DNA from 3 places in the Kushneria konosiri genome. Region 1 is predicted to be linked to each of the others. Evidence: predicted binding sites of a transcription regulator. Region 1 holds the regulator's gene; each other region holds the start of a gene.
The links. The regulator sigma-54, encoded in region 1, starts transcription at its own class of promoters, with help from an activator protein. The targets are predictions, from matches to a motif close to TGGCACNNNNNTTGCTNT.

Region 1 (7,329 bases):
CGTGCATATGGCTTTTAGAGACAGACTTCCTTCCAAACGCACACGGGCACGCCTTGGCATTCTGGTGCTGGTACTGGCACTTGGAGGCGTACTGACACTGATCGACCAGCGAAATACCCTGATGTCTCCCGGCCCGGCACCGGAAAGCGAACAGGGGGTTCCGGATTATTATCTCGAAGGGGTCACCTACACCCGTTTCGATGACCAGGGCCGCATCTCACAGACCATGGAAAGCCCGCGCGTATCCCATACGCCTGCCGACGATGTGACCCGGGCGGTTACTCCGCACTTCACCCTGCTGGGCGATGATGGCCATCGCTGGACAGCGGATGGTGAGCGCGCCACGCTCGGCCCCAATGCCAACACGTTCGAACTGAGCGGAGATGCCGTACTGCGTCAGCCGGCAGACAATTGGCAACTTGAAACGGATGTGCTGCATTATGATGTACCATCTCGGCATGCCTGGAGCGACAGCGGCGCCGTATTCACTCAAAACGAACAGCGTACCCGGGGCGACCGTTTCAATGGCTGGGTCAACGAGGATCGCATGACGCTTGAGGGCAATGTGCAGGGTTTTCACCCCCCCATTCGCCGGTAATCGTCTTCTTTTTTACACATGAATGATGACAAGGATCTCCCATGACGCGCCCTCTGCTGCTGTGTACTTCTGCCCTGCTACTGGCAATGCTCGGCCAGCAGGCCATGGCTCTGGAAAGCGATCGCCAGAAACCCATCAATATCGGCGCTGATGCCCTCAACATCGATAACCGTGCCGGCACGGCCGTCTACACCGGGACAGTCGAAGTCGATCAGGGCACCATGAAGCTGCGCTCCAATCGCGTCGAGCTCAAGCGCGCCCAGAGCGGCGGCCTTTCGAGCCTGACCGCCAAAGGCGGTGATGGTGGGCGTGCCTATATCGAACAGCAGCCGGCACCCAATGATCCATTGGCCAAGGGATGGGGTAACACCATCATCTATCACGCCGGAGAGCGGCGTGTCGAACTGATCGGCAACGCCGAGCTGCATCAAAATGGTGACACCTTTAACGGCGGCTACGTGGAGTATTTCCTCGACTCCCGCCAGGTCAACGCTCGTGGCAACCAGAGCGCGAAGAGCAACAGCTCTGAAGGCAGCTCGGGCGGACGCGTTCGCATGCAACTGACGCCTGAAGACCAACAGGGCAGCAGCCAATGAAAACCCTTCACGCAGCCCATCTGGCCAAAAGCTTCAAGGGGCGCCGTGTCGTTCAGGACATCAGCCTGTCAATTCGGCAGGGAGAGATCGTGGGGCTTTTGGGCCCCAATGGTGCCGGCAAGACCACTTCGTTTTACATGATCGTTGGCCTGATCCAGGCCGACGCCGGTCATGTCGCCATCGATGATCTCGATCTCAGCCGCCAGCCGATGCACAAGCGTGCCCACGCCGGCATCAGCTACCTGCCTCAGGAAGCCTCGATCTTTCGCAAGCTGTCCGTAGCCGACAACATCATGGCCATCCTTGAAACACGCAAGGATCTGGATCGCTCACAGCGGCGCGAACGACTCAACCAGCTGCTTGAAGAATTCAGCATCAGCCATATCAGGGACAACATGGGCATGAGCCTGTCCGGTGGCGAGCGACGGCGTGTCGAGATTGCTCGTGCACTGGCCATCGAACCGGCCTTCATCCTGCTTGATGAGCCCTTTGCCGGCGTTGATCCCATTTCGGTTGGCGAAATCAAGGGCATCATCCGCCAGCTTCGCACCCGTGGCATTGGTGTTCTGATCACCGACCATAACGTTCGTGAAACGCTGGATATCTGTGATAACGCCTACATCGTCGGCAGCGGCCTGATCATTGCCGAAGGCGATGCCAATGCCGTGCTGAACAACCAGCACGTACGCGACGTTTATCTGGGTCACGAGTTTCGTCTTTAACCCCGAAGACTTGCCAATCGGTGGCATGATAATTGCAGCTTTAAACGCCTTGAGCACTTGCAAGGGGGCCGCGGACTGGATAGCGTGACATCACACGTTGGCGACCGGGCTTTACGAACATGATGAAACCCGCCTTACAGCTGCGCACGGGCACTCATCTCACCATGACGCCCCAGCTGCAGCAGGCCATCCATCTGCTGCAGCTCTCTACGCTGGATCTGCAGCAGGAACTCCAGATGGCGCTGGAAAGCAACCCGCTACTGGATATTGAAGAGGACCAGCCCCTCGACCTCGAGTTGCCGGAAACACCGCCCTCTCAGGAGGAATGGTCCAGTGACATTCCGGAAGAGTTGCCCCTGGATGCCCGCTGGGACGATGTCTATACCAACGGCAGCGCTTCCTCGAGCGCTGCAGATGACAGCTGGAGCATCGAACACAACGCCGTAGCCATCGATCTGACCTCGCATCTTCGTGAGCAGATTCTGCTGATGGACATGACCCCGCGGGAACAATTGATCACCGATACCCTGCTGGATGCCCTCGAACCCAGTGGCTATCTCGGTGTAGATCTTGAAGATCTTGGCAAGGGGCTTCGCCAGCAGGGGCTCGGTAATCTAAAACAGTCCGAACTGGAGCACATGCTTGCGCGGCTTCAACAGTGCGAACCGACCGGTGTATTTGCACGAGATCTGCGTGAATGCCTTTTGCTACAACTTGACCAACTCCCGGGCGACACCCCCTGGCTTGCCCAGACCCGACGCATGGTGCGCCAGTTTCTCGAACCGCTGGGACAAAATGATCGTCGTTTGCTCAAGCGCCGCCTGAGTCTTGATGATGACGCACTCGATGAAGTGATTCACACCATCCGGTCACTTAATCCAAGACCGGGTCGCGAGTTTGAATCCGTGGATCAACACCTCGTCATCCCGGATCTGGTGCTGCGCTACCACGCACGTCATGGCTGGCAGGTCGAGCTCAACCAGGAGGCCCTGCCAAAGCTTCGTATTCAGCCCGACTACGCAGCCCTTGTGCGGCGCGCCGACAAAAGTGAAGACAACACCTTTCTCAAACAACATCTTCAGGAAGCACGCTGGCTGCTCAAGAGCCTGTCGAGTCGCAATGAGACCCTCTTGCGGGTAGGACAGGAAATCATGACCCGACAGGCAGGGTTCATCGAACATGGCGATGAAGCCCTGAAACCCATGATTCTCGCTGATATTGCTCAGGCCGTGGACATGCACGAGTCAACCATCTCCAGGGTGACCACTCGCAAATATATCCACACGCCGCGCGGCATCATGGAGCTCAAGTATTTCTTCTCAAGCCATGTCGGTCAGGAAGGCGATGCCCATGCCAGCACGGCCATTCGCGCCCGAATCCGCAAGTTCATAGAAGAAGAGGCACCACGACGCCCGCTGTCTGATGCTCGTCTGGTGCAACTTCTGGCTGATAACGGCATCGTTGTTGCCCGGCGTACTGTCGCAAAATACCGTGAGGCCATGGGCATTCCCTCTTCCAGCGATCGCAAGCGTCTGGCCTGAATGGCATGAAAAGAGACAACAACATCATTCAGGGTTTGCGCTGACGGGAAAAGCGTTACAATCTGAGAGTAGCCGGAAGAGGCTTGCAGGTCCGGCGGTCCATGTGGACAACCGGTTATCCGTTTCGATTCAGGGAGCATGCCATGCAGGTAAACATTACCGGGCACCACGTCGAATTGACCGATGCACTGCGCGAGCACGTCAATCAGAAGCTTGCCAAGCTGGAACGTCACTATGACAACATCACCAATGTTCAGGTGACACTGTCTATTGAAAAGGAGCGCCAGCAGGCCGCGGCCACGTTGCATGCCGCAGGTGCCGAACTTCATGCTCAGGCCGAGCAGGAAGATCTCTATGTTGCCATTGATGCCTTGACAGAGAAGCTTGATCGCCAGCTGCTCAAGCACAAGGAGAAAACACAGGCCCGCTCCCAGGGCAACGGCAAATACCTGTAACCCATGACACTTGACCAGATACTCCCCTCCGACCGAATCCTGTTTGATGTGGAAGGGGGCAGCAAGAAGCGCGTGCTGGAATTTTTCAGCGGGTTCATCTCACAAAACATTCCCAGTCTCGACAGCCAGGAAGTCTTTTCCCGTCTGATCAGCAGGGAGCGTCTGGGGAGTACCGGTGTGGGGAATGGCGTGGCCATTCCCCATGCACGCAATTCACACTGCCGCCAGCCGCTGGCCGGATTCATGCGCCTACAGCAGGCGGTGGATTTTGATGCCATCGACGGTGAGCCCGTCGATCTGCTTTTCGTGCTGCTGGTCCCTGAAGCAGCCGAAGACACGCATCTTTCCCTGCTGGCGCAGATTGCTGAAGTCATGAACGCCGCCGAAACCCGGCATGCCCTGCGCAATGCCCATGATGAGCAGGAACTTCATGACATTCTGATGCAGGCCATCAGTCAACTTTCAACGAGAGTATAAGCAGCATGGCCATGGAACTTGTTATCGTCAGTGGACGCTCCGGTTCCGGCAAGTCCATCGCGCTTCAGGCGCTGGAAGATCAGGGCTTTTATGCCATCGACAATCTACCTGCGATGCTTCTGTCTTCCCTGATCGATGAACTCGAAGCCGGCAGCCCGCACAGAAACCGCGTTGCTGTCAGCATTGATGCCCGCAACCTGCCCAGCGAACTGGAGCGCTTTCCGGAACATCTGGAGGCCCTTTCCACGCGCGGCATTCATTGCCGGGTGGTCTACCTTACGGCAGATTCCCGTGTGCTTCTGGAGCGCTATGCGGCCACACGACGTCGTCACCCTCTGACGCGCGAAACACAGATGACGCTGGCCGAGGCGATCGAAGCCGAACATCAGTTTCTCTCCCCGCTTCGCCATACGGCAGATCTGGTCATCGACACCTCGAGTCAGTCAGTGCATGACCTGAGACGCCGCGTGGCCGAACAGGTGGCACATCATGACATCAATGATCTGACGCTGACCTTTGAATCCTTTGGCTTCAAGCGTGGTGTGCCACTTGATGCCGATATGGTGTTTGATGTGCGCTGCCTGCCCAATCCTTACTGGGACCCACGCTATCGCACCCAGACAGGCCAGGACGATGATGTTATCGCCTTTCTTGAAGCCCATGACGAGGTCAGGGCAATGTTTGGCGACATTTGCCAGTGGCTCGAGCGCTGGTTGCCCTCCTACCTGGCCAGCCATCGCAGCTATCTGACCGTCGCCATCGGCTGCACCGGTGGCCAGCATCGTTCGGTGTATCTGGCAGAACAACTCGGCGAGCATTTTGCCGATCAGTTTCCGGCCGTACGAATCCGCCATCGTGAACTGACCATCCAGCGCGCTGTCAGCGAGGCGGGTGATGCTTCAGCGTGAACTGACCCTGACCAATCGTCGCGGCCTGCATGCGAGAGCCGCGACGCGGCTTGTACAGTGCTGCCAGCCCTTTTCGTCTCGCGTGACGATTTATCATGGTGAAAGAAGCGCCGACGCGGCCAACATCATGTCGCTTCTGATGCTGGCTGCCCCCTGTACCAGCGTGGTTCATGTTCATGTGGAAGGTGACGATGCCGAAGAAGCGCTCACGGCCATCGTGGCCCTTTTCGAGGCGCGCTTCGACGAGGATCAATAGATCTCGAACCGCAGATAAACCGGCATCCGGCGTTCACGAACATTGTTCGACTCTCTGCTAGAATACGGCTCTTCGATGGGCTGACACAGGGATGTCACAACAATGAGCAATGATCAGAAAGGACGTCAGCCCCGTCTGGAGCGACTTGAAAACGCCCTGGCACAGCGGGAGATGGACCAGGTGCGTCGTCTGCTTCGCCGCGGTCTTCCGCCTGCCGATGTTGCCCAGCTGCTGGAGTCTATCCCGCCGCGCGAGCGTGACATCCTCTGGGAGCAGGTCGACAGCCAGGCCAAGGGCGAGATTCTTCAGTACCTGAATGATGACATCCAGACCGAGTTTTTAAACCGGATGGATGCCCCTGAGCTGTTGCTGGCGACCCAGCAGCTCGACAACGATGATGCAGCCGATCTGCTGCAGCGTCTGCCTCACACCACGCTTGAAGACATCCTGTCCAGGATGGCGCCCAGCCGCCGGGCGAGCATCGAGATGGTGCTGTCCTATCCCGAGGACACGGCCGGCGGGTTGATGGATACCAACACCATCACCATTCGCCCGGAGGTCACACTCGATGTGGTTCTGCGCTATCTGCGCCGGCACAGGCGCCTGCCTGAATCCACGGACAACCTGCTGGTCGTGACGCGACACAATGAGCTGATCGGCGTTTTGCCCATCAACCGTATTCTGGTCAGTGCACCCGGCATCAGCGTGCGCGAAATCATGGACACCGACGTGGTAACCCTCACGGCGCTGATGCATGAGGATGAAGTGGCCAGCATCTTCGAACGCAGGGATTTGATCTCGGCACCGGTCATCAGTGCCGACAATCGGCTGCTGGGGCGAATCACCATTGATGACGTGGTCGATGTCATTCGCGAAAACTCGGCGCGCACCATGATGAGCATGGCCGGCCTCGAGGATGAAGAAGATACCTTTGCGCCGGTGCTGCGCACCAGCCGCCGACGCGCCGTCTGGCTGGGCATCAACCTGATCGCCGCCACCATTGTCTCGATTGCGATCGGATTTTTCGAAGACACCATCCAGCAGATTGCCGCACTGGCCGTGTTGATGCCAATCGTTTCCAGCATGGGCGGCATTGCCGGCTCTCAGACCCTGACCGTATTGATCCGGGGGCTTGCACTGGGACATGTTTCGGGGGCCAACGTGCGCTGGCTGGTGGTGCGCGAACTCCTGTCCGGCTCGATCAACGGTGTTCTGTGGGCGGCCATCGTGGCCGTCATGGCCGTGGTGCGCTTTCATGACATGACGCTGGGCGCCATCATCGCCATGGCCATGGTCATTAACCTGCTGGTAGCCGCACTGGCGGGCACCCTGATTCCGGTCATCCTGAAAAAACTCTCGATCGACCCGGCACTGTCAGGCGGCGTGCTGTTGACCACCATTACCGATGTCGTGGGCTTTGTAGCCTTTCTGGGGCTGGCCACCGCCATGTATTGACACAATGCCGGAGCCTTCAGGGAGTCATCATGCCCTGAAGGCATTCATGTCTAGCCGGCCACCATAATGTCGTCGATCAGCCAGCTGCCGGTATGCACGCTGCTGCGTCGATCGATGTCATCTCCCAGCCCCACGAGATTGCCAAACATGTCGCGCAGATTGCCGGCAATGGTGAACTCTTCCACCGGCGCCACAATGCGACCCTTCTCGATGAGAAAACCGGCCGCCCCACGAGAGTAGTCTCCAGTGACCGTATTGACGCCCTGCCCCATCAGCTCGGTGACCATGACGCCGCGCTCGATATTGCCCAGCAGCGCCTCG
Region 2 (7,329 bases), 1.6 Mb from region 1:
AACACGCCGCCCAGCAGCAGTATCCAGGCAATGATCGGCAGGCCGACCAGCGCCATCAGTGCCGCCACCCTTTTGCCCGGCAGACGCGGGATGACCAGCCAGGCGATCAGGGCAAAGAAAAGCCCCAGCACGATATCCACCCGCCAGCGCTCGGCCACCGGATAAAAGCCATAGATAATCTGGCTCCAGCGCGTGGAAATGAACACCCAGCAGGCCCCGTCACCGGTGCAATCGGCGCGCGAACTGCCCACCCAGTCGGCCTCGATCAGCGCCCAGTCAATGACCGGCCAGACCAGGCGCACGATCAGCAAAAGCGTCACGATCGACACCACGGTGTTGATCGGTCCCGAGAAAAGCCGCGTACGCAGCCAGTACACGGGCCCGCCCTGTGGTGTGGGCGGTGGGCGCGAGGCGACAAGTTTCTCTTCACTGTCAGAAGACATGGCCATCTCAACGCTCCTTGAGCGACATGCGCGCGTTATAGAGATTCATCAGCGCCGACACGACCAGCGAAATGCTCAGATAGACCAGCATCGTCATGGTCATGACCTCAATCGCCTGACCGGTCTGGTTGAGCGTGGTGCCGGCAAAGACTGCGACCAGATCGGGATAACCGATGGCCGTGGCCAGTGATGAATTCTTGATCAGGTTGAGATACTGACTGGTGACCTGCGGCACCATCACCCGCATGGCCTGGGGAATGACGATGCGACGAAGGGTCAGACCGCCCGGCAGTGACAGCGAACGCGCCGCCTCGGTCTGGCCACGCGGCACGGACTGAATCCCCGAGCGCACGATCTCGGCAATAAAGGCCGCGGTGTAGATCGATAGCGCGACCCAAAGGGCGACCAGCTCCGGCAGCACCTGCATGCCACCCCGGAAGTTGAAACCGGAAAGCTCCGGCACTGACCAGGACAGTGGCGACCCGGTCGCCCAGAACACCGCGAGTGGCAGGGCGATCAGAAGCGCTAGGCTCAGGGGCAGTACCGGCCACTGCGCCCCTGTCGCCGCCTGCCGCCGCCGGGCCAGAATCACCAGTGCGATGACCGCAAGGATTGCCACCCCCAGCGCAATCGGTGTGGCCGCAAAACCGGGCTGTGTCTCGGGCGCGGGCATGACAAGGCCGCGGACATTGAGAAAGAAACTGTCAAACACCGTAATGCTCTGGCGCGGTGAAGGCAGCGCGCGCAATACGGCGAAATACCAGAACAGAATCTGCAACAGCAGCGGAATATTGCGAAAGATCTCGACATAGGCCCCGGCCAGCCGGGCCAGCAGCCAATTGGGCGACAATCGCGCCAGCCCGACCAGAAAACCGATGATCGTGGCGGCGACAATCCCCAGCGCCGAGACCAGCAGCGTATTGGCAAGCCCCACCAGGAAGGTACGCCCATAGGTGCTGACGTTGCTGGAATAGTCGATCAGGGTCTGGGAAATCGAAAATCCGGCCCGATGGTCGAGAAACCCGAAACCGGTGCGAATGCCTCGGGCATCCAGGTTCGCCATGGCGTTGTGCACCAGAAAGGCGATGATGCCCAGCACGGTCGCCAGCAGCAGTCCCTGAAAAAACAGGGCACGTACCGCCGGGTCACGCCACAGCGGTCCGCGACTGCGACGTGGAATGGATGTGGAGGGACGCAACATGAGCAGTAGTCTCCAAAGCCGTGATGGCCGGCCTCAAAGGCCGGCCCTGCGTCAAGGACAACGCGCCTTTGCGCGTGGCGTTCGCCCTACCGCACCGGCATGCCGTATTGAAGCCCCCCTCGGTCCACAGCGCGTTTTCGCCGCGATCAAGCTCAAGAGGCGAGCCCTTGCCGACGTTGCGCTCAAAGATTTCACCGTAATTGCCGACCTGCTTGATGATGTTGTAGGCCCAGTCGTTGGACAGCCCCATCTGCTCGCCGAAGTTACCATCCTTGCCCAGCAGACGGGCATCGTCGGGAGATTTGGGCGTATCGCGCATCTGATCAACGTTGGCACTGGTAATACCGGACTCCTCGGCATTGAGCATGGCGTAGAGCGTCCAGCGCACCACCTTCATCCACTGCTCGTCCCCCTGGCGCACCACCGGACCCAGCGGTTCCTTGGAGATCCGCTCAGGCAGGATCACGGCGCTTGTCGGGTCGGACAGCTGCAACCTCAGCGCCGCCAGCTGGGAAGAATCAGACGTCAGCACGTCACAGCGTCCGCTGTCGAAGCCGGCGGCGGTCTGATCGGCTTCATCGAAGCTGACCGCGTTATAGGTCATGTCGTTGGCGCGGAAGTAATCGGCCAGATTGAGTTCCGTGGTGGTACCGGCAGAAACACAGACCGAGGCACCATCCAGTTCCTTGGCACTCGAGATGCCAAGATCCTTGTTCACCATCATGCCCTGACCGTCATAGAAGGTGACGCCGGCAAAGGTCAGTCCCATCGAGTTATCGCGCGAGGCCGTCCAGGTGGTGTTGCGCGAGAGCAGATCGACCTCACCGGACTGCAGGGCGGTAAAACGCTCCTTGGCGGTCAGCGGGGCAAAGGTGACCTTGCCGGGGTCTCCCAGTACCGCCGTGGCCACGGCGCGACAGACATCGACATCGATACCCTGCCACTGCCCCTGAGCGTTGGGCGAGGAAAAACCTGCCAGCCCGTCACTGACGCCGCAGCGCAGCTGGCCACGACTTTTCACATCATCCAGCGTGGCACCATGGGAGGTCGATGGCGCCAGCGTAGCGATCGCCAAAAGCCCTGCGGTTGATGCCCATGCCCACGGTTTTGTTATTGTCATGTCCATTGCAACACTCCGGGTTGTTGAATGATGCGACGTCATGGCACCTGCCAGTGACGTCCATGATGGTGTTGCAAGGAGTGTTCCAGAATGTAAAAAAACAGCGCCGAAGCACTGTTTTTCAAGGAAAAGTGAGGAGATTTCGGTCAGCCTGTTGCCGACACTTCGATCAAGCAGAAGCACGTAACGCCATCATCCGGTGCGGATGCCCACAACAGCGCACCACAATGGTGCCGAGCAGAAATATCAGACATCGGCCAGCGTCATGGGCAGGGAAAGACGAGCGCACTGCGCCTCCGTCAGAGTCTTCAAAAGCCGCGACTGAACGTACCCGCCCATGCCAGGGTCGCTGGCCAGCCGCTTGCGATAACGTCCCACCAGCTGATAGACGCCGTCACGCACTGGCGTTGGCACGAAACGCAGACCGGCCGCCGCCGACCAGGGCGGCGTCAAGGCTTGCGCCGTTCGCCAGAGCCCGTCGCTGTCGCGATAAAGGATACCGTCCCGGATGAGCCACATGCTGTCCAGATCATCGGCATCCTGATCAAAATGCGCGCCCAGTTGATGTCCCAGCGCAGATTGCAGGGTCACCAGCCCGGTAATCGGTCGCGCCTCATGCGCGAGAATAAAATGGACCGCACGGCGACACAGTGGACAGTCGCCGTCAAAGACCACCAGCTGACCCGGCCAGTCCGGGTCCGCTGGAGACGTATCACCCCTGTCAGCGAGGGGACTGTCCTTTATGGAACTATCCGCGGTGGTACTGGGGGCTGAGTTCATGTAACGCCTCGATGAAGGCCTGCACGTTCTCGATCGGGGTAAACTGGGAAATGCCGTGGCCCAGATTGAATACGTGACCGTTGCCCGGCCCATAGCTTTCCAGGATGCGCGCGACCTCGTCGCGAATGACCTTCGGCGAGCCGAACAGCGCCGACGGATCAAGGTTGCCCTGCAGCGCCACCTTGTCTCCCACGCGGGCGCGGGCATCGCCCATTTCGGTGGTCCAGTCCAGTCCGACGCCGTCGGCACCGATGTCGGCGATGCTCTCAAGCCACTGGCCGCCGTTTTTGGTAAAGACGATCACCGGTACTCGACGCCCGTCATGCTCACGGATCAGACCGCGCACAATCTTTTCCATATAGGCCAGCGAGAAGGTCTTGTAGGCCGGCGTCGATAGCGCCCCACCCCAGGTATCAAAGATCTGCACCGCCTGGGCACCGGCACGAATCTGGGCGTTGAGATAGTCGGTCACGGCCGTGGCCAGAGTATCGAGCAGCTGGTGCAGCGCGGCCGGGTCGCCGTAGAGCAGACCCTTGACGTGTCTAAAGTCCTTGCTGGGACCGCCTTCCACCATATAGGTCGCCAGCGTCCAGGGGCTGCCCGAAAAGCCGATCAGCGGCACACGGCCGTTGAGCTCGCGCCGGATCGTCGAGACCGCGTTCATGACGTAATCGAGATCGCGATCGGCATCGGGCACCTTCAGAGCATTGATTGCCGCAGCGTCCCGGACCGGACGCTTGAACATCGGCCCTTCGCCCTGCACAAAGTAAAGCCCCAGATCCATGGCATCGGGAATGGTGAGGATGTCGGAAAACAGGATGGCCGCATCCAGATCAAAGCGCTCCAGCGGCTGCAGGGTCACTTCACAGGCCATGTCGCGGTTGCGGCACAGGTCCATGAAGCTGCCGGCCTGCTTTCGAACCCTGAGATATTCGGGAAGGTAACGGCCTGCCTGGCGCATCATCCAGACCGGTGTACGGTCAACGTCCTGCCGCGCCAGAGCGCGCAAAAAGCGATCATTTTCAAGAGTCATGCAGACAAGATCATCCGACAAAAAAATGTTGCTTCATTGTAGCTCAGACAGTCCTGCTGCAGGAGAGCCCATCATGGTGCAATATGTAGGGTCTGTCCTTTGCCCCCCCCCGACATCACCGGGCACCATCGTGGCACGTGTAGATAAATGCAACCTGCGCTGCCAGGATAGCCTCTACAGTCAACATGACGGCTTGCCAACAATATTGAGGTTACCGTGACGATCAGATTTATCGCCAGTTCGCGTCTCCCCATGCCATGGGCCACGTTTACCATGCATGGTTTTGAAGATGACGAAACCGGCAAGGATCATGTTGTCCTCACGCTGGGCGATGTGGCCGATGGCGAGCCCGTGCTGGCTCGCGTGCATTCCGAATGCCTGACCGGTGACGCCCTCTTTTCAATGCGCTGCGACTGCGGCTATCAGCTTCAGGTTGCGCTCAAGCGTATTGCCGAAGAAGGCCGCGGTGCCCTGCTGTATCTACGTCAGGAAGGTCGTGGCATTGGCCTCATGAACAAGATCCGGGCCTATCACCTTCAGGATGGCGGCGCCGACACGGTCGAGGCCAACGAGGCGCTGGGCTTTGAGGCCGACATGCGGCGCTACGACATCTGCATTCCGATGCTGGAAAAGCTCGGCATTAACCGGCTGCGGCTGATGACCAACAATCCGCGCAAGGTTATCGCCCTGCAAAACGCCGGCATCGAAATCAGTGAGCGCGTACCGCTGACCACCGGCCTCAATGCCCACAACGAGCAGTATCTGTCGACCAAGGCCGGCAAGCTCGGCCACATGATGGCCCTTGAAGAGTTCGAACTCGCTCGCAATGTCGACCGCGAGCGCGGCTAAGCCCGGGGCGTCCAACGTTCAGTGTCAGAGCATGCCTTTCAAAAGAACGCTCAGGCCCTGCCACAGCTGCTTTTATGATCTCCCCCGATAAATGACATCGCCGCGATCCATTTCGATCGCGGCGATGTCACATTTGCTCATCGCAAACCGGCTTGCCATGCGATAGCGCCCTCGAACGGGAAGGGATGAGGTATGCTCGAGGTCGAGCGCCTGACCATAATAAAACGTAAAAGAGAGAGAGAATGGACACACCACGCCACCAGATCACCATGACCGTCCTGATGACGCCGAACATGGCCAATTTTTCCGGCAAGGTTCACGGCGGCACGCTGCTGAAATATCTTGATGAAGTGGCCTACGCCTGTGCCAGCCGCTGGGCCGGTCACTACGTGGTGACGCTGTCGGTGGATCAGGTCATGTTTCGCCAGCCCATCCATGTCGGCGAGCTGGTGACCTTTCTGGGCTCGGTCAACTACACCGGCCGCTCGTCAATGGAGATCGGCATCAAGGTGATTGCCGAGGACATTCGCGCCGGCGTGGTCCGCCATACCAACAGCTGCTACTTCACCATGGTGGCGGTCGGTGATGACGGCAAGTCGGTCGAGGTGCCCCAGCTCGAACCCGCCACCGACGTCGAGCGTCAGCGTTTTGAATCAGGGCTCAGACGCCGCGAGCTGCGCCGCGAGATGGAGCAGCGCTTTCACGAGATTCGCCATCGCGAAAGCACCGAGTAAGTGCCCCTCCAGCACGGCCCCGGATAATGGCTATCCGCGGGCCTGCTGGATGCGCTCATAGGCGTTGCTGATTTCGCTGGTGCGTTGCTCCGCCATGCGCCGCATGCTGTCAGGCATCCCCTTGCCGGCCAGCTTGTCAGGGTGATTCTGGCTCATGAGCTTGCGATAGGCCCGCTTGACCTCGGCATCCGTGGCTTCCGACGACACGCCGAGCACCCGGTAGGCTTCTTCCAGCGGCTGGGCGCTCTCCTGAGTCCCACCACCGCTGGTCGCTGCGTTGAGCATCGCCTCGAGACGTGCCATCTCCTCTTGTGAACAGCCAAGGCCCCGCGCCACACGCATCAGCATGTCGCGCTCGGACTGCTCGACCCGGCCATCGGCGGCCATGGCCACGAGCTGCACCTGGAAAAAGACCTGCAACAACCCGCGCTGCGCACCCACAATCTGGCGCAGTCCGGCAAGCTCGGCCTCAAGATCAAAGCCTGTTTGCTGACCACGCTCAAAATCGGCGCGCGCCTTGTCACGCTGGGCACCATTGAGGTTAAGCCGGTCAAATACCGCCTCGGCACTGCGGCGCTCATGCTCGGACACCTCGCCATCGGCCCGGCTCATGGCGCCCATGACCGAGAAGGTGGCCGAAAGAAAGCGGGTCTGGCGCTCGGCCAGCTTCCCGATCAGCTTGACGCGCAGCCAGCGCACCAGCGCGTAGCCCAGAATGCCTCCGATCAGAAGCCCGGGCAGTCGGCCGATGGCGTAGCCGATCATGGCGGCAATAAAGATGACAATCAGCATGTGTCGATTCTATGTCCGTTGGTTTGAGAGAGTCAGCGACCCAGGCGGCGGCGAATAGAGGCTTCAATACCCTCGGCATCCAGCCCGCATTCGGCCAGCAGCTCACCCGGTGTACCGTGCTCGATGAAATGATCGGGAATACCAAGGTGCAGAAGCGACGTGCGGACATCCGAGGCGGCCAGCAACTCGCCAACACCGCTGCCCGCTCCGCCGGCAATGACGTTCTCCTCGATCGTCACGATCAGACCATGCGCATCGGCCGCGGCAAGCACGGCTTCGCTGTCCATCGGCTTCACAAAGCGCATGTCATACACCGTGGCATCAAGACGCTCGGCGACCTCGAGTGCCTGGGTCAGCAGACTGCCGAAAACCAGCAG
Region 3 (7,329 bases), 1.6 Mb from region 1:
CACCGTGGAGCATTCGGCTTCTTCTACCAGGGAAGCCAACGGTCTGGCCCATGAAGCGGCGACCATGGCCCGGGGTGGTGGTGAGCAGATGCACGACGTGGTCGCGACCATGGCCCGCATCCGCGAAACCTCCGGCAAGATCGAATCGATCGTGGATGTCATCGACGGCATCGCTTTCCAGACCAATCTGCTGGCGCTGAATGCCTCGGTCGAGGCGGCACGGGCCGGCGAACAGGGCCGCGGTTTCGCCGTGGTAGCACAGGAGGTCAGGAACCTGGCCAACCGCAGCGCCCAGGCGGCGACCGACATCAAGACGCTGATCACCACCTCAAGTCGTGAAACCACCAGCGGTGCAGAGCTTGTCAGTACGACCAGTCATGCCATGGGCGAGATCGTCGAGCGGGTCGGAAGGGTCAGCACGGTAATCGATGAACTCAGTCGTGCCACCAACGAGCAGTCCACCGGTATCGGTCAGGTCAACCAGGCGATCACCCAGCTTGATGACATGACCCAGCAAAATGCCGCGCTGGTCGAGCAGTCGGCGGCCGCCGCCGAGTCGCTGAGTCAGCAGGCGCACCGTCTGGCCACCACGGTCGGGGCGTTCCGTCTGAGTCACTAGCACCCTGCATGAGGGCATCAGGGCCACACCTCGGTGTGGCCCTTTTTGTCTGGAGGCGATCCAGCCTTGATCAAGGCGCTTGTGTGCCGTGACGCCTGCGGGCGCAATGTCTAGAATAGGCCCACTTACCCACTGCAAATGCGACCCATTGTCAGGGAGTTCTCCAACGTGTCCAGCAAGTTTGCTACCACCGAAGTCCTGAGCGTTCATCACTGGAACGATTCGCTGTTCAGCTTTCGCACCACCCGCGAGGACAGCCTGCGCTTTAAAAACGGCCAGTTCGTGATGATCGGGCTCGAGGTCGACGGCAAGCCGCTGACGCGTGCCTACTCGATCGCCAGCCCCAACTGGGAAGAGCATCTGGAATTTTTCTCGATCAAGGTGCAGGACGGCCCGCTGACCTCAAGACTTCAGCACCTCAAGGTCGGTGACTCCCTGCTGGTCAGCCGCAAGCCGACCGGGACGCTGGTACTGGATGACCTCAAGGAAGGACGCCATCTCTACATGCTCTCTACCGGCACGGGTCTGGCGCCGTTTTTGAGCCTGATTCAGGACCCGGAAGTCTACGAGCGCTTTGACAAGGTGATTCTGATCCACGGTGTGCGCACCGTCAGCGAGCTGGCCTATCAGGAGTTCATTACCCGCGACCTGCCCGATCATGAGTTTCTGGGCGAGGACGTCAGCGAGAAATTGATCTACTACCCGACCGTGACGCGCGAGGAGTTCCATACCATGGGACGCCTGACCGATCATATCCGCTCCGGCAAGCTGGCCGCCGATATCGGTCTGCCGCAGATGGACCCCGAGCACGACCGCGCCATGATCTGTGGTAGTCCGGCGATGCTCGAGGAGAGCAGTCAGGTGCTCAATGAGCTGGGCTTTACCATCTCGCCGCGCATGGGCGAGCCTGGCGACTACGTCATCGAGCGCGCCTTTGTCGAAAAATGACGTCTGTCGAAAGATAACGTCTTCCGAGAAGTCACATCTGTCGTGATATCCGGGCCGGCCTGTGTCAGCGCCGGTCCATGATCCTGAAAGCGTCGGCCTGGTCCGGCGCTTTTTTTATGGCCTGACAATGAGACGGGCGATGCTTCAATGGCATTCGAAAAAATCGAATCAAGGGCGGCAATGATTGCGCTTCACCTTCAATTAAATGGACGTGTAGAGTGGCGCCATTCCATCGTCGTGTATCACTTTCAAGGATAAAGACATGTCGAAAGCACTGATTCTCAAGTCCAGCATTCTTGGTGAATATTCCCAGTCCAGCCAGCTGGCGGATTATCTGGGCGATCGTTTTGAAAGCCGTCATGGCGCCGGCAGCATTACCGTTCGCGACCTGGCCGCCACGCCGGTCGAGGTACTCGACGCCGAGCTGATGGCCGCGCTGCGCGGCAGTATTGCCGAGCCGACCCAGTCCCAGCAGGACGCGCTGGCACTGTCCGATACGCTGGTCGAGGAGCTCAAGAGCCACGACACCATCGTCGTGACGGCCCCGATGTATAACTTCAACATCCCGACCCAGCTCAAGACATGGTGTGATTTCGTGGCGCGTGCCGGGGTGACCTTTCGCTACACCGAGCAGGGCCCCGAAGGCTTTATCACCGGCAAGCGCGTGATCGTTTTGACCACCCGTGGCGGGCTGCATCGCGACACCGATCATGATCTGGTCACGCCCTATCTGCGAACCTTTCTGGGCTTTCTGGGCATGACCGACATCGAGTTCATCTATGCCGAAGGTCTGGGAATGGGTGAAGACGCGGTCAGCGCCGCGCAGTCGTCTGCTCGTGCTGATATCGACGCGCTGTCACTGTAAGCAGGGCGGTCGCTTCAAACGCTGCCACGCTCATGAAAAAACCCGCCGATTGGCGGGTTTTTTCATGTCTGTCTTCCTGGAGAGATCAGACCGCATCCTGACCGGTTTCGCCGGTACGGATACGGATGACCTGCTCAAGCGGGGCCACGAAGATCTTGCCGTCACCGATCTTGCCGGTGTTGGCCACCGAGGTGATGGCTTCGATGATCTGATCGACCATGGCATCGTCCACGGCGACCTCGATCTTGACCTTGGGCAGGAAATCGACCACGTACTCGGCACCGCGATAGAGCTCGGTATGGCCTTTCTGACGACCGAAGCCCTTGACCTCTGTCACGGTAATCCCCTGAACGCCAACCTCGGAGAGCGACTCGCGTACGTCATCGAGCTTGAAGGGTTTGATGATGGCAGATACCAGTTTCATCTTTCGTGTCCTCACCTGATCGTCTTTGAATTGGGCGGAGCCGGCGCCCCTGTCGCTCAAGCATACAGTGCCGGTTGCCGGTTTGAAAAAGCATGATTACACCCGGCGCCGAATCCTTCTGCCATGTGACCATGGTGGCGACGGCTTTCGCATGCCAGGGCATGGCCCGGGTGCCCATGTCGGGCGCCCGGGCCCTGTGCCTTGAAAAGCGGCTTAGCGCTTGCCACCGGTGAATTCAGGATAGGCTTCCAGTCCACATTCAGCGACATCCACGCCTTCATACTCTTCTTCTGCGCTGACACGTACTCCCATGACGGCCTTGATGGCCAGCCAGACGACAAGACTTGCCACAAAGGTCCAGATGAAGATGGTCGCCATGCCCAGAAGCTGAGCGCCGAAACCAGCCTCGCTGTCCGTCAGCGGCACGGCCAGCAGCCCCCAGATACCCACGACACCATGCACCGAAATGGCACCGACCGGATCATCAATGCGCAGCTTGTCCAGTGCCACGATGGCAAACACGACCAGCAGACCGCCCACGGCACCGATCAGGGTAGCGGCCAGAATGCCTGGCGCAGACGGCCCGGCGGTGATCGCCACAAGCCCTGCCAGCGCACCGTTGAGGCCCATGGTGAGATCGGCCTTGCGGAACCAGATACAGGCCAGAATCAGGGCAGCAATCACGCCACCGCTGGCGGCGGCATTGGTGTTGGCAAAGACCTGAGCCACGGCGTTGGCACTGCTGATATCGGAAAGCTTGAGTTCCGAGCCGCCGTTAAAGCCCAGCCAGCCCAGCCACAGAATAAAGGTGCCCAGCGTTGCCAGCGGCATGTTGGCACCCGGAATGGCGTTGATGGCACCGTTCTTGCCGTATTTGCCATGACGCGGACCAAGGACCAGTACACCGGCCAGGGCTGCGGCTGCACCGCACAGGTGCACGATGCCGGAACCGGCGTAATCGCTGAAGCCGGCCTCGCTCAAAAAGCCGCCGCCCCAGGACCAGTAGGCCTGAACCGGATAGATCAGACCGGTCATGAAGACCGAAAAGAGCAAAAAGGACCAGAGCTTCATGCGCTCAGCGACAGCGCCTGAGACGATCGACATGGCCGTGGCCACAAAGACGACCTGGAAGAAGAAATCCGAGCGGGCGGCATAGTAGGTGTCACCGCCGCTTGTGAGCACATCATCCGCACTGTGTTCGGCGCCAATCAGAAAGCCGAAGTCGGGCAGGAAACTGCTGCCATCACCCAGGTAGACAATGTGATAGCCGACCAGCATGTACATGGTGCAGGCAATGGCAAACAGCGCCATGTTCTTGGTCAGGATCTCGGTGGTGTTCTTGGCCCGCACAAGACCGGCTTCCAGCATCGAGAAGCCGGCAGCCATCCATAGCACCAGCGCACCACAGATCAGAAAGTAAAAGGTATCAAGTGCGTACTGCACTTCTACAAGTTCGTTCATGTGATTATATCCTTGCAGCCGGAGTCTGGACGGCGTCAATGCCACGTTCGCCGGTACGAAGTCAGATGACATCAGGCGAGGTCACGAAGGATCCGGTGGCGTGCGATCATTCGGCGTCATGCAGGCGTTGCGAGAGGGGGCGGGATATTCATCCCTGTCTCGATTGCCTGCTCGGGCTGACCAGCGCCTGGGCATTACATGGCAGGCAATGTGCCACCGTAAGGTGAGTGCTTTAAAAACATGAAGTTACTTAAGGGTTGTGGCTTTGGTAATTTCATGTAAGCACCACAATTGCGCATGAAGAGTGTTTGTGTGCACTAAAATGGCATGGTTGGCGCCGGCGGGTGCTCGCTTTTGGTGCGCTGCGGTTTTTAGGCGTTCCGGCGTCATGTTGCGTATCCTGTAGACAGGTACTGTCGTCATGCATCCCCGGGTGCGAGGCAGGCGACCCTCTCTTTCAGGGAACGCAGACAATCAGAGGAAGGGCAGACATGGCAAAGCACGATATTTTTGGACGACTGGCGCAACAGGTCGGTGAGCGTCTGCAGGACGTCTCCCGCGGACCCGAAGAAATTCAGCGCACGGTGCAAAGCGCCATGCGCAGCGCCTTTGACCGCATGGAGCTGGTCTCGCGCGAGGACTTCGATGTCATGATGGAAGTGCTTCAGCGCACCCGTTCACGTGTGGAAGCGCTCGAAAAGCAGGTAACCCGTCTGGAGGCTGCCCTCGACGAGCGTGATGGCAAGCCCGGCGCGGCCACACCGTCGGAAATGAGTGCTGCCGCAGCACCCGGTGGTGCCAGTACGACCGCCGAGGCCGAGCGCCTGGCCGGTGAACATGATGCACCCGCAGCGTCAGTTGGCAGCGACGCGTCGCAGGACAGTGCCTCGACAGCCGCTGGCAAGGCGAGCTCTGGCGCTGCAGCCTCCAAATCTGCCGGCAAGACCACCCGTGGCAGTGGCAAGCGCGCCTCGGGCTCTGACGATCAAAGCGGACAGGGTACCGCCGACTGAAGAGGTTCGGTCAGGCCCGTCCTTTCAGCACCGCCCACCGGGCGGTGCTGTTGTTTTGGCTGGCGCTGAAAGCCGATCCGATCGGTTGCAGAGCCAGCAGGGCTCGACGTTTTGCCTGCAAATGAAGTAAAACCCTCCCCTTGCGATACACCTTAAGGTCCGTCAAAGCTTGTCGGGCATTGTCATGGTGCGTGCCAGCGGTTGCGATGGTTGCCCCAGAGGCGCCGGGTCAGCAGGGCGCGTACGCATCAGGAGTGGTTTAAATGTCTCATGCTCACGGGCAGGCGCTGCCCGAAATGACCCTGCGCGGCATCGTGCTGGGGGCTCTGATTACGGTGGTCTTTACCGCCTCCAATGTTTATCTCGGCCTCAAGGTGGGGCTGACCTTCGCTTCCTCGATTCCGGCGGCGGTGATCTCCATGGCGGTACTGCGCTACTGCCGCAATGCCAATATCCTCGAAAACAATATGGTGCAGACCCAGGCCTCGGCGGCCGGAACGCTCTCGGCAATCATCTTTGTGCTGCCCGGGCTTTTGATGATCGGCTTCTGGGCCGGCTTTCCGTTCTGGCAGGCCTTTTCGATCTGCGCCATCGGCGGCATCCTGGGCGTGCTGTATACCATTCCGCTGCGGCGGGTCATGGTGGTGCAGAGTTCACTGCCCTATCCGGAGGGGGTCGCTGCTGCCGAGATTCTCAAGGTCGGTGAGCGCCCCGCTCAGGACGATGGCGGCAAACGCCAGGGCACCGGTGCCGGTGATATTGTTCTGGGCGGTGTGGCGGCAGCGGTCTTTACGCTGCTGGCCAGCGGCTTTCGGGTGCTCGCCGATGGTATCAGCCTGTGGTTCAGCGCCGGTCGCGCCGCCTTCCAGCTCTCTACCGGCTTTTCGCTGGCGCTGGTAGGCGCGGGCTATCTGGTCGGCATTGTGGGTGGCATGGCGCTGCTGACCGGCCTTTTGATCGCCTGGGGCGTGGCGGTGCCCTGGCTGACGCTGACGCACGCCCAGGCACCGGGACAGTCGCTGAGCGAGCTGGGCATGGCGCTGTGGTCCAGCGATGTGCGCTTCATGGGCGCGGGGACGATCGCGATTGCCGCCCTCTGGACGCTGGGCACGCTGTCGAAGGCACTGTTTGAGGGTCTGAAACACGCGCTGGCCGCCTCTGCCCGACCGGACAGGAGCACCATCGAGCGCACCGACCGTGATCTGCCGGGCGTGTGGATACTGGGGCTCGCCGGCGTGCTTTTGATCGCGCTGGTGGCGGTCTTTGCGGTGTTCCTTCAGGACAACGCGCCGGGGCTGTCATCGCTGGCCTTCTGGTCACTGGTGATCGGCTGCGTGCTCTTTGCGTTTGTCTTCGGGTTTCTGATCGCCGCGGCCTGTGGCTACATGGCGGGGCTGGTCGGCTCTTCCAGCAGCCCGATCTCCGGCATCGGTATCATCGCGGTGATTCTGGTCTCGCTGCTGATTCTGGCGCTGTCCGGGGTGAGCACCGACATTGCCGGGGCCGCTGGCGGACAGCTGGCAGTCGGGCTGGCGCTTTTTACCACGTCGGTGATTCTGGCCATCGCCGCGATCTCCAATGACAATCTGCAGGATCTGAAAACCGGCTATCTGGTCGGGGCCACGCCCTGGCGCCAGCAGCTGGTACTGATCATTGGCTGTGTGGTCGGTGCGCTGATCATCCCGCCGGTGCTGACGCTTTTATACAACGCCTATGGCTTTACCGGTGCGTTGCCGCGTGAGGGCATGGACCCCGCCCAGGCGCTGGCCGCACCGCAGGCGACACTGATGTCGCAGATCGCCAGTGGTATCTTCAATCATGATCTCAACACCCATATGCTGCTGATCGGCGTGGCGCTGGGCGCGGTGCTGATAGGTGTGGATGAGCTGCTGCGTCGTCGAGGCGGTACGGCCCGGCTGCCGGTGCTGGCGGTGGGGCTTGGCATCTATCTGCCGCCGAGTGTGAACATGCCGCTGGTGATCGGGGCACTGCTCTCCTG

Region 2: the regulator sigma-54 is predicted to act here: its motif matches at 2,835-2,852, upstream of B9G99_RS07195 (amino acid ABC transporter substrate-binding protein).
Region 3: the regulator sigma-54 is predicted to act here: its motif matches at 4,516-4,533, upstream of B9G99_RS07250 (ammonium transporter).

What each region holds. Positions count from the first base shown of each region.
Region 1 covers NZ_CP021323.1:3,520,214-3,527,542, forward strand. Annotated here, with positions in the region: gene lptC (LPS export ABC transporter periplasmic protein LptC) at 8-598, shown strand; gene lptA (lipopolysaccharide transport periplasmic protein LptA) at 640-1,194, shown strand; gene lptB (LPS export ABC transporter ATP-binding protein) at 1,191-1,916, shown strand; gene B9G99_RS16360 (RNA polymerase factor sigma-54) at 2,036-3,457, shown strand; gene hpf (ribosome hibernation-promoting factor, HPF/YfiA family) at 3,601-3,912, shown strand; gene ptsN (PTS IIA-like nitrogen regulatory protein PtsN) at 3,916-4,389, shown strand; gene rapZ (RNase adapter RapZ) at 4,401-5,297, shown strand; gene B9G99_RS16380 (HPr family phosphocarrier protein) at 5,284-5,553, shown strand; gene mgtE (magnesium transporter) at 5,656-7,008, shown strand; gene pmbA (metalloprotease PmbA) at 7,059-7,329, opposite strand, start outside.
Region 2 covers NZ_CP021323.1:1,532,514-1,539,842, reverse strand. Annotated here, with positions in the region: gene B9G99_RS07205 (amino acid ABC transporter permease) at 1-443, opposite strand, end outside; gene B9G99_RS07200 (amino acid ABC transporter permease) at 451-1,644, opposite strand; gene B9G99_RS07195 (amino acid ABC transporter substrate-binding protein) at 1,589-2,764, opposite strand; gene B9G99_RS07190 (thiol-disulfide oxidoreductase DCC family protein) at 3,011-3,544, opposite strand; gene hemE (uroporphyrinogen decarboxylase) at 3,513-4,577, opposite strand; gene ribA (GTP cyclohydrolase II) at 4,794-5,426, shown strand; gene B9G99_RS07175 (acyl-CoA thioesterase) at 5,669-6,160, shown strand; gene djlA (co-chaperone DjlA) at 6,191-6,952, opposite strand; gene dxs (1-deoxy-D-xylulose-5-phosphate synthase) at 6,985-7,329, opposite strand, start outside.
Region 3 covers NZ_CP021323.1:1,549,225-1,556,553, forward strand. Annotated here, with positions in the region: gene B9G99_RS07230 (methyl-accepting chemotaxis protein) at 1-619, shown strand, start outside; gene B9G99_RS07235 (ferredoxin--NADP reductase) at 758-1,567, shown strand; gene B9G99_RS07240 (FMN-dependent NADH-azoreductase) at 1,830-2,432, shown strand; gene glnK (P-II family nitrogen regulator) at 2,518-2,856, opposite strand; gene B9G99_RS07250 (ammonium transporter) at 3,070-4,317, opposite strand; gene B9G99_RS17260 (accessory factor UbiK family protein) at 4,809-5,330, shown strand; gene B9G99_RS07260 (OPT family oligopeptide transporter) at 5,594-7,329, shown strand, end outside.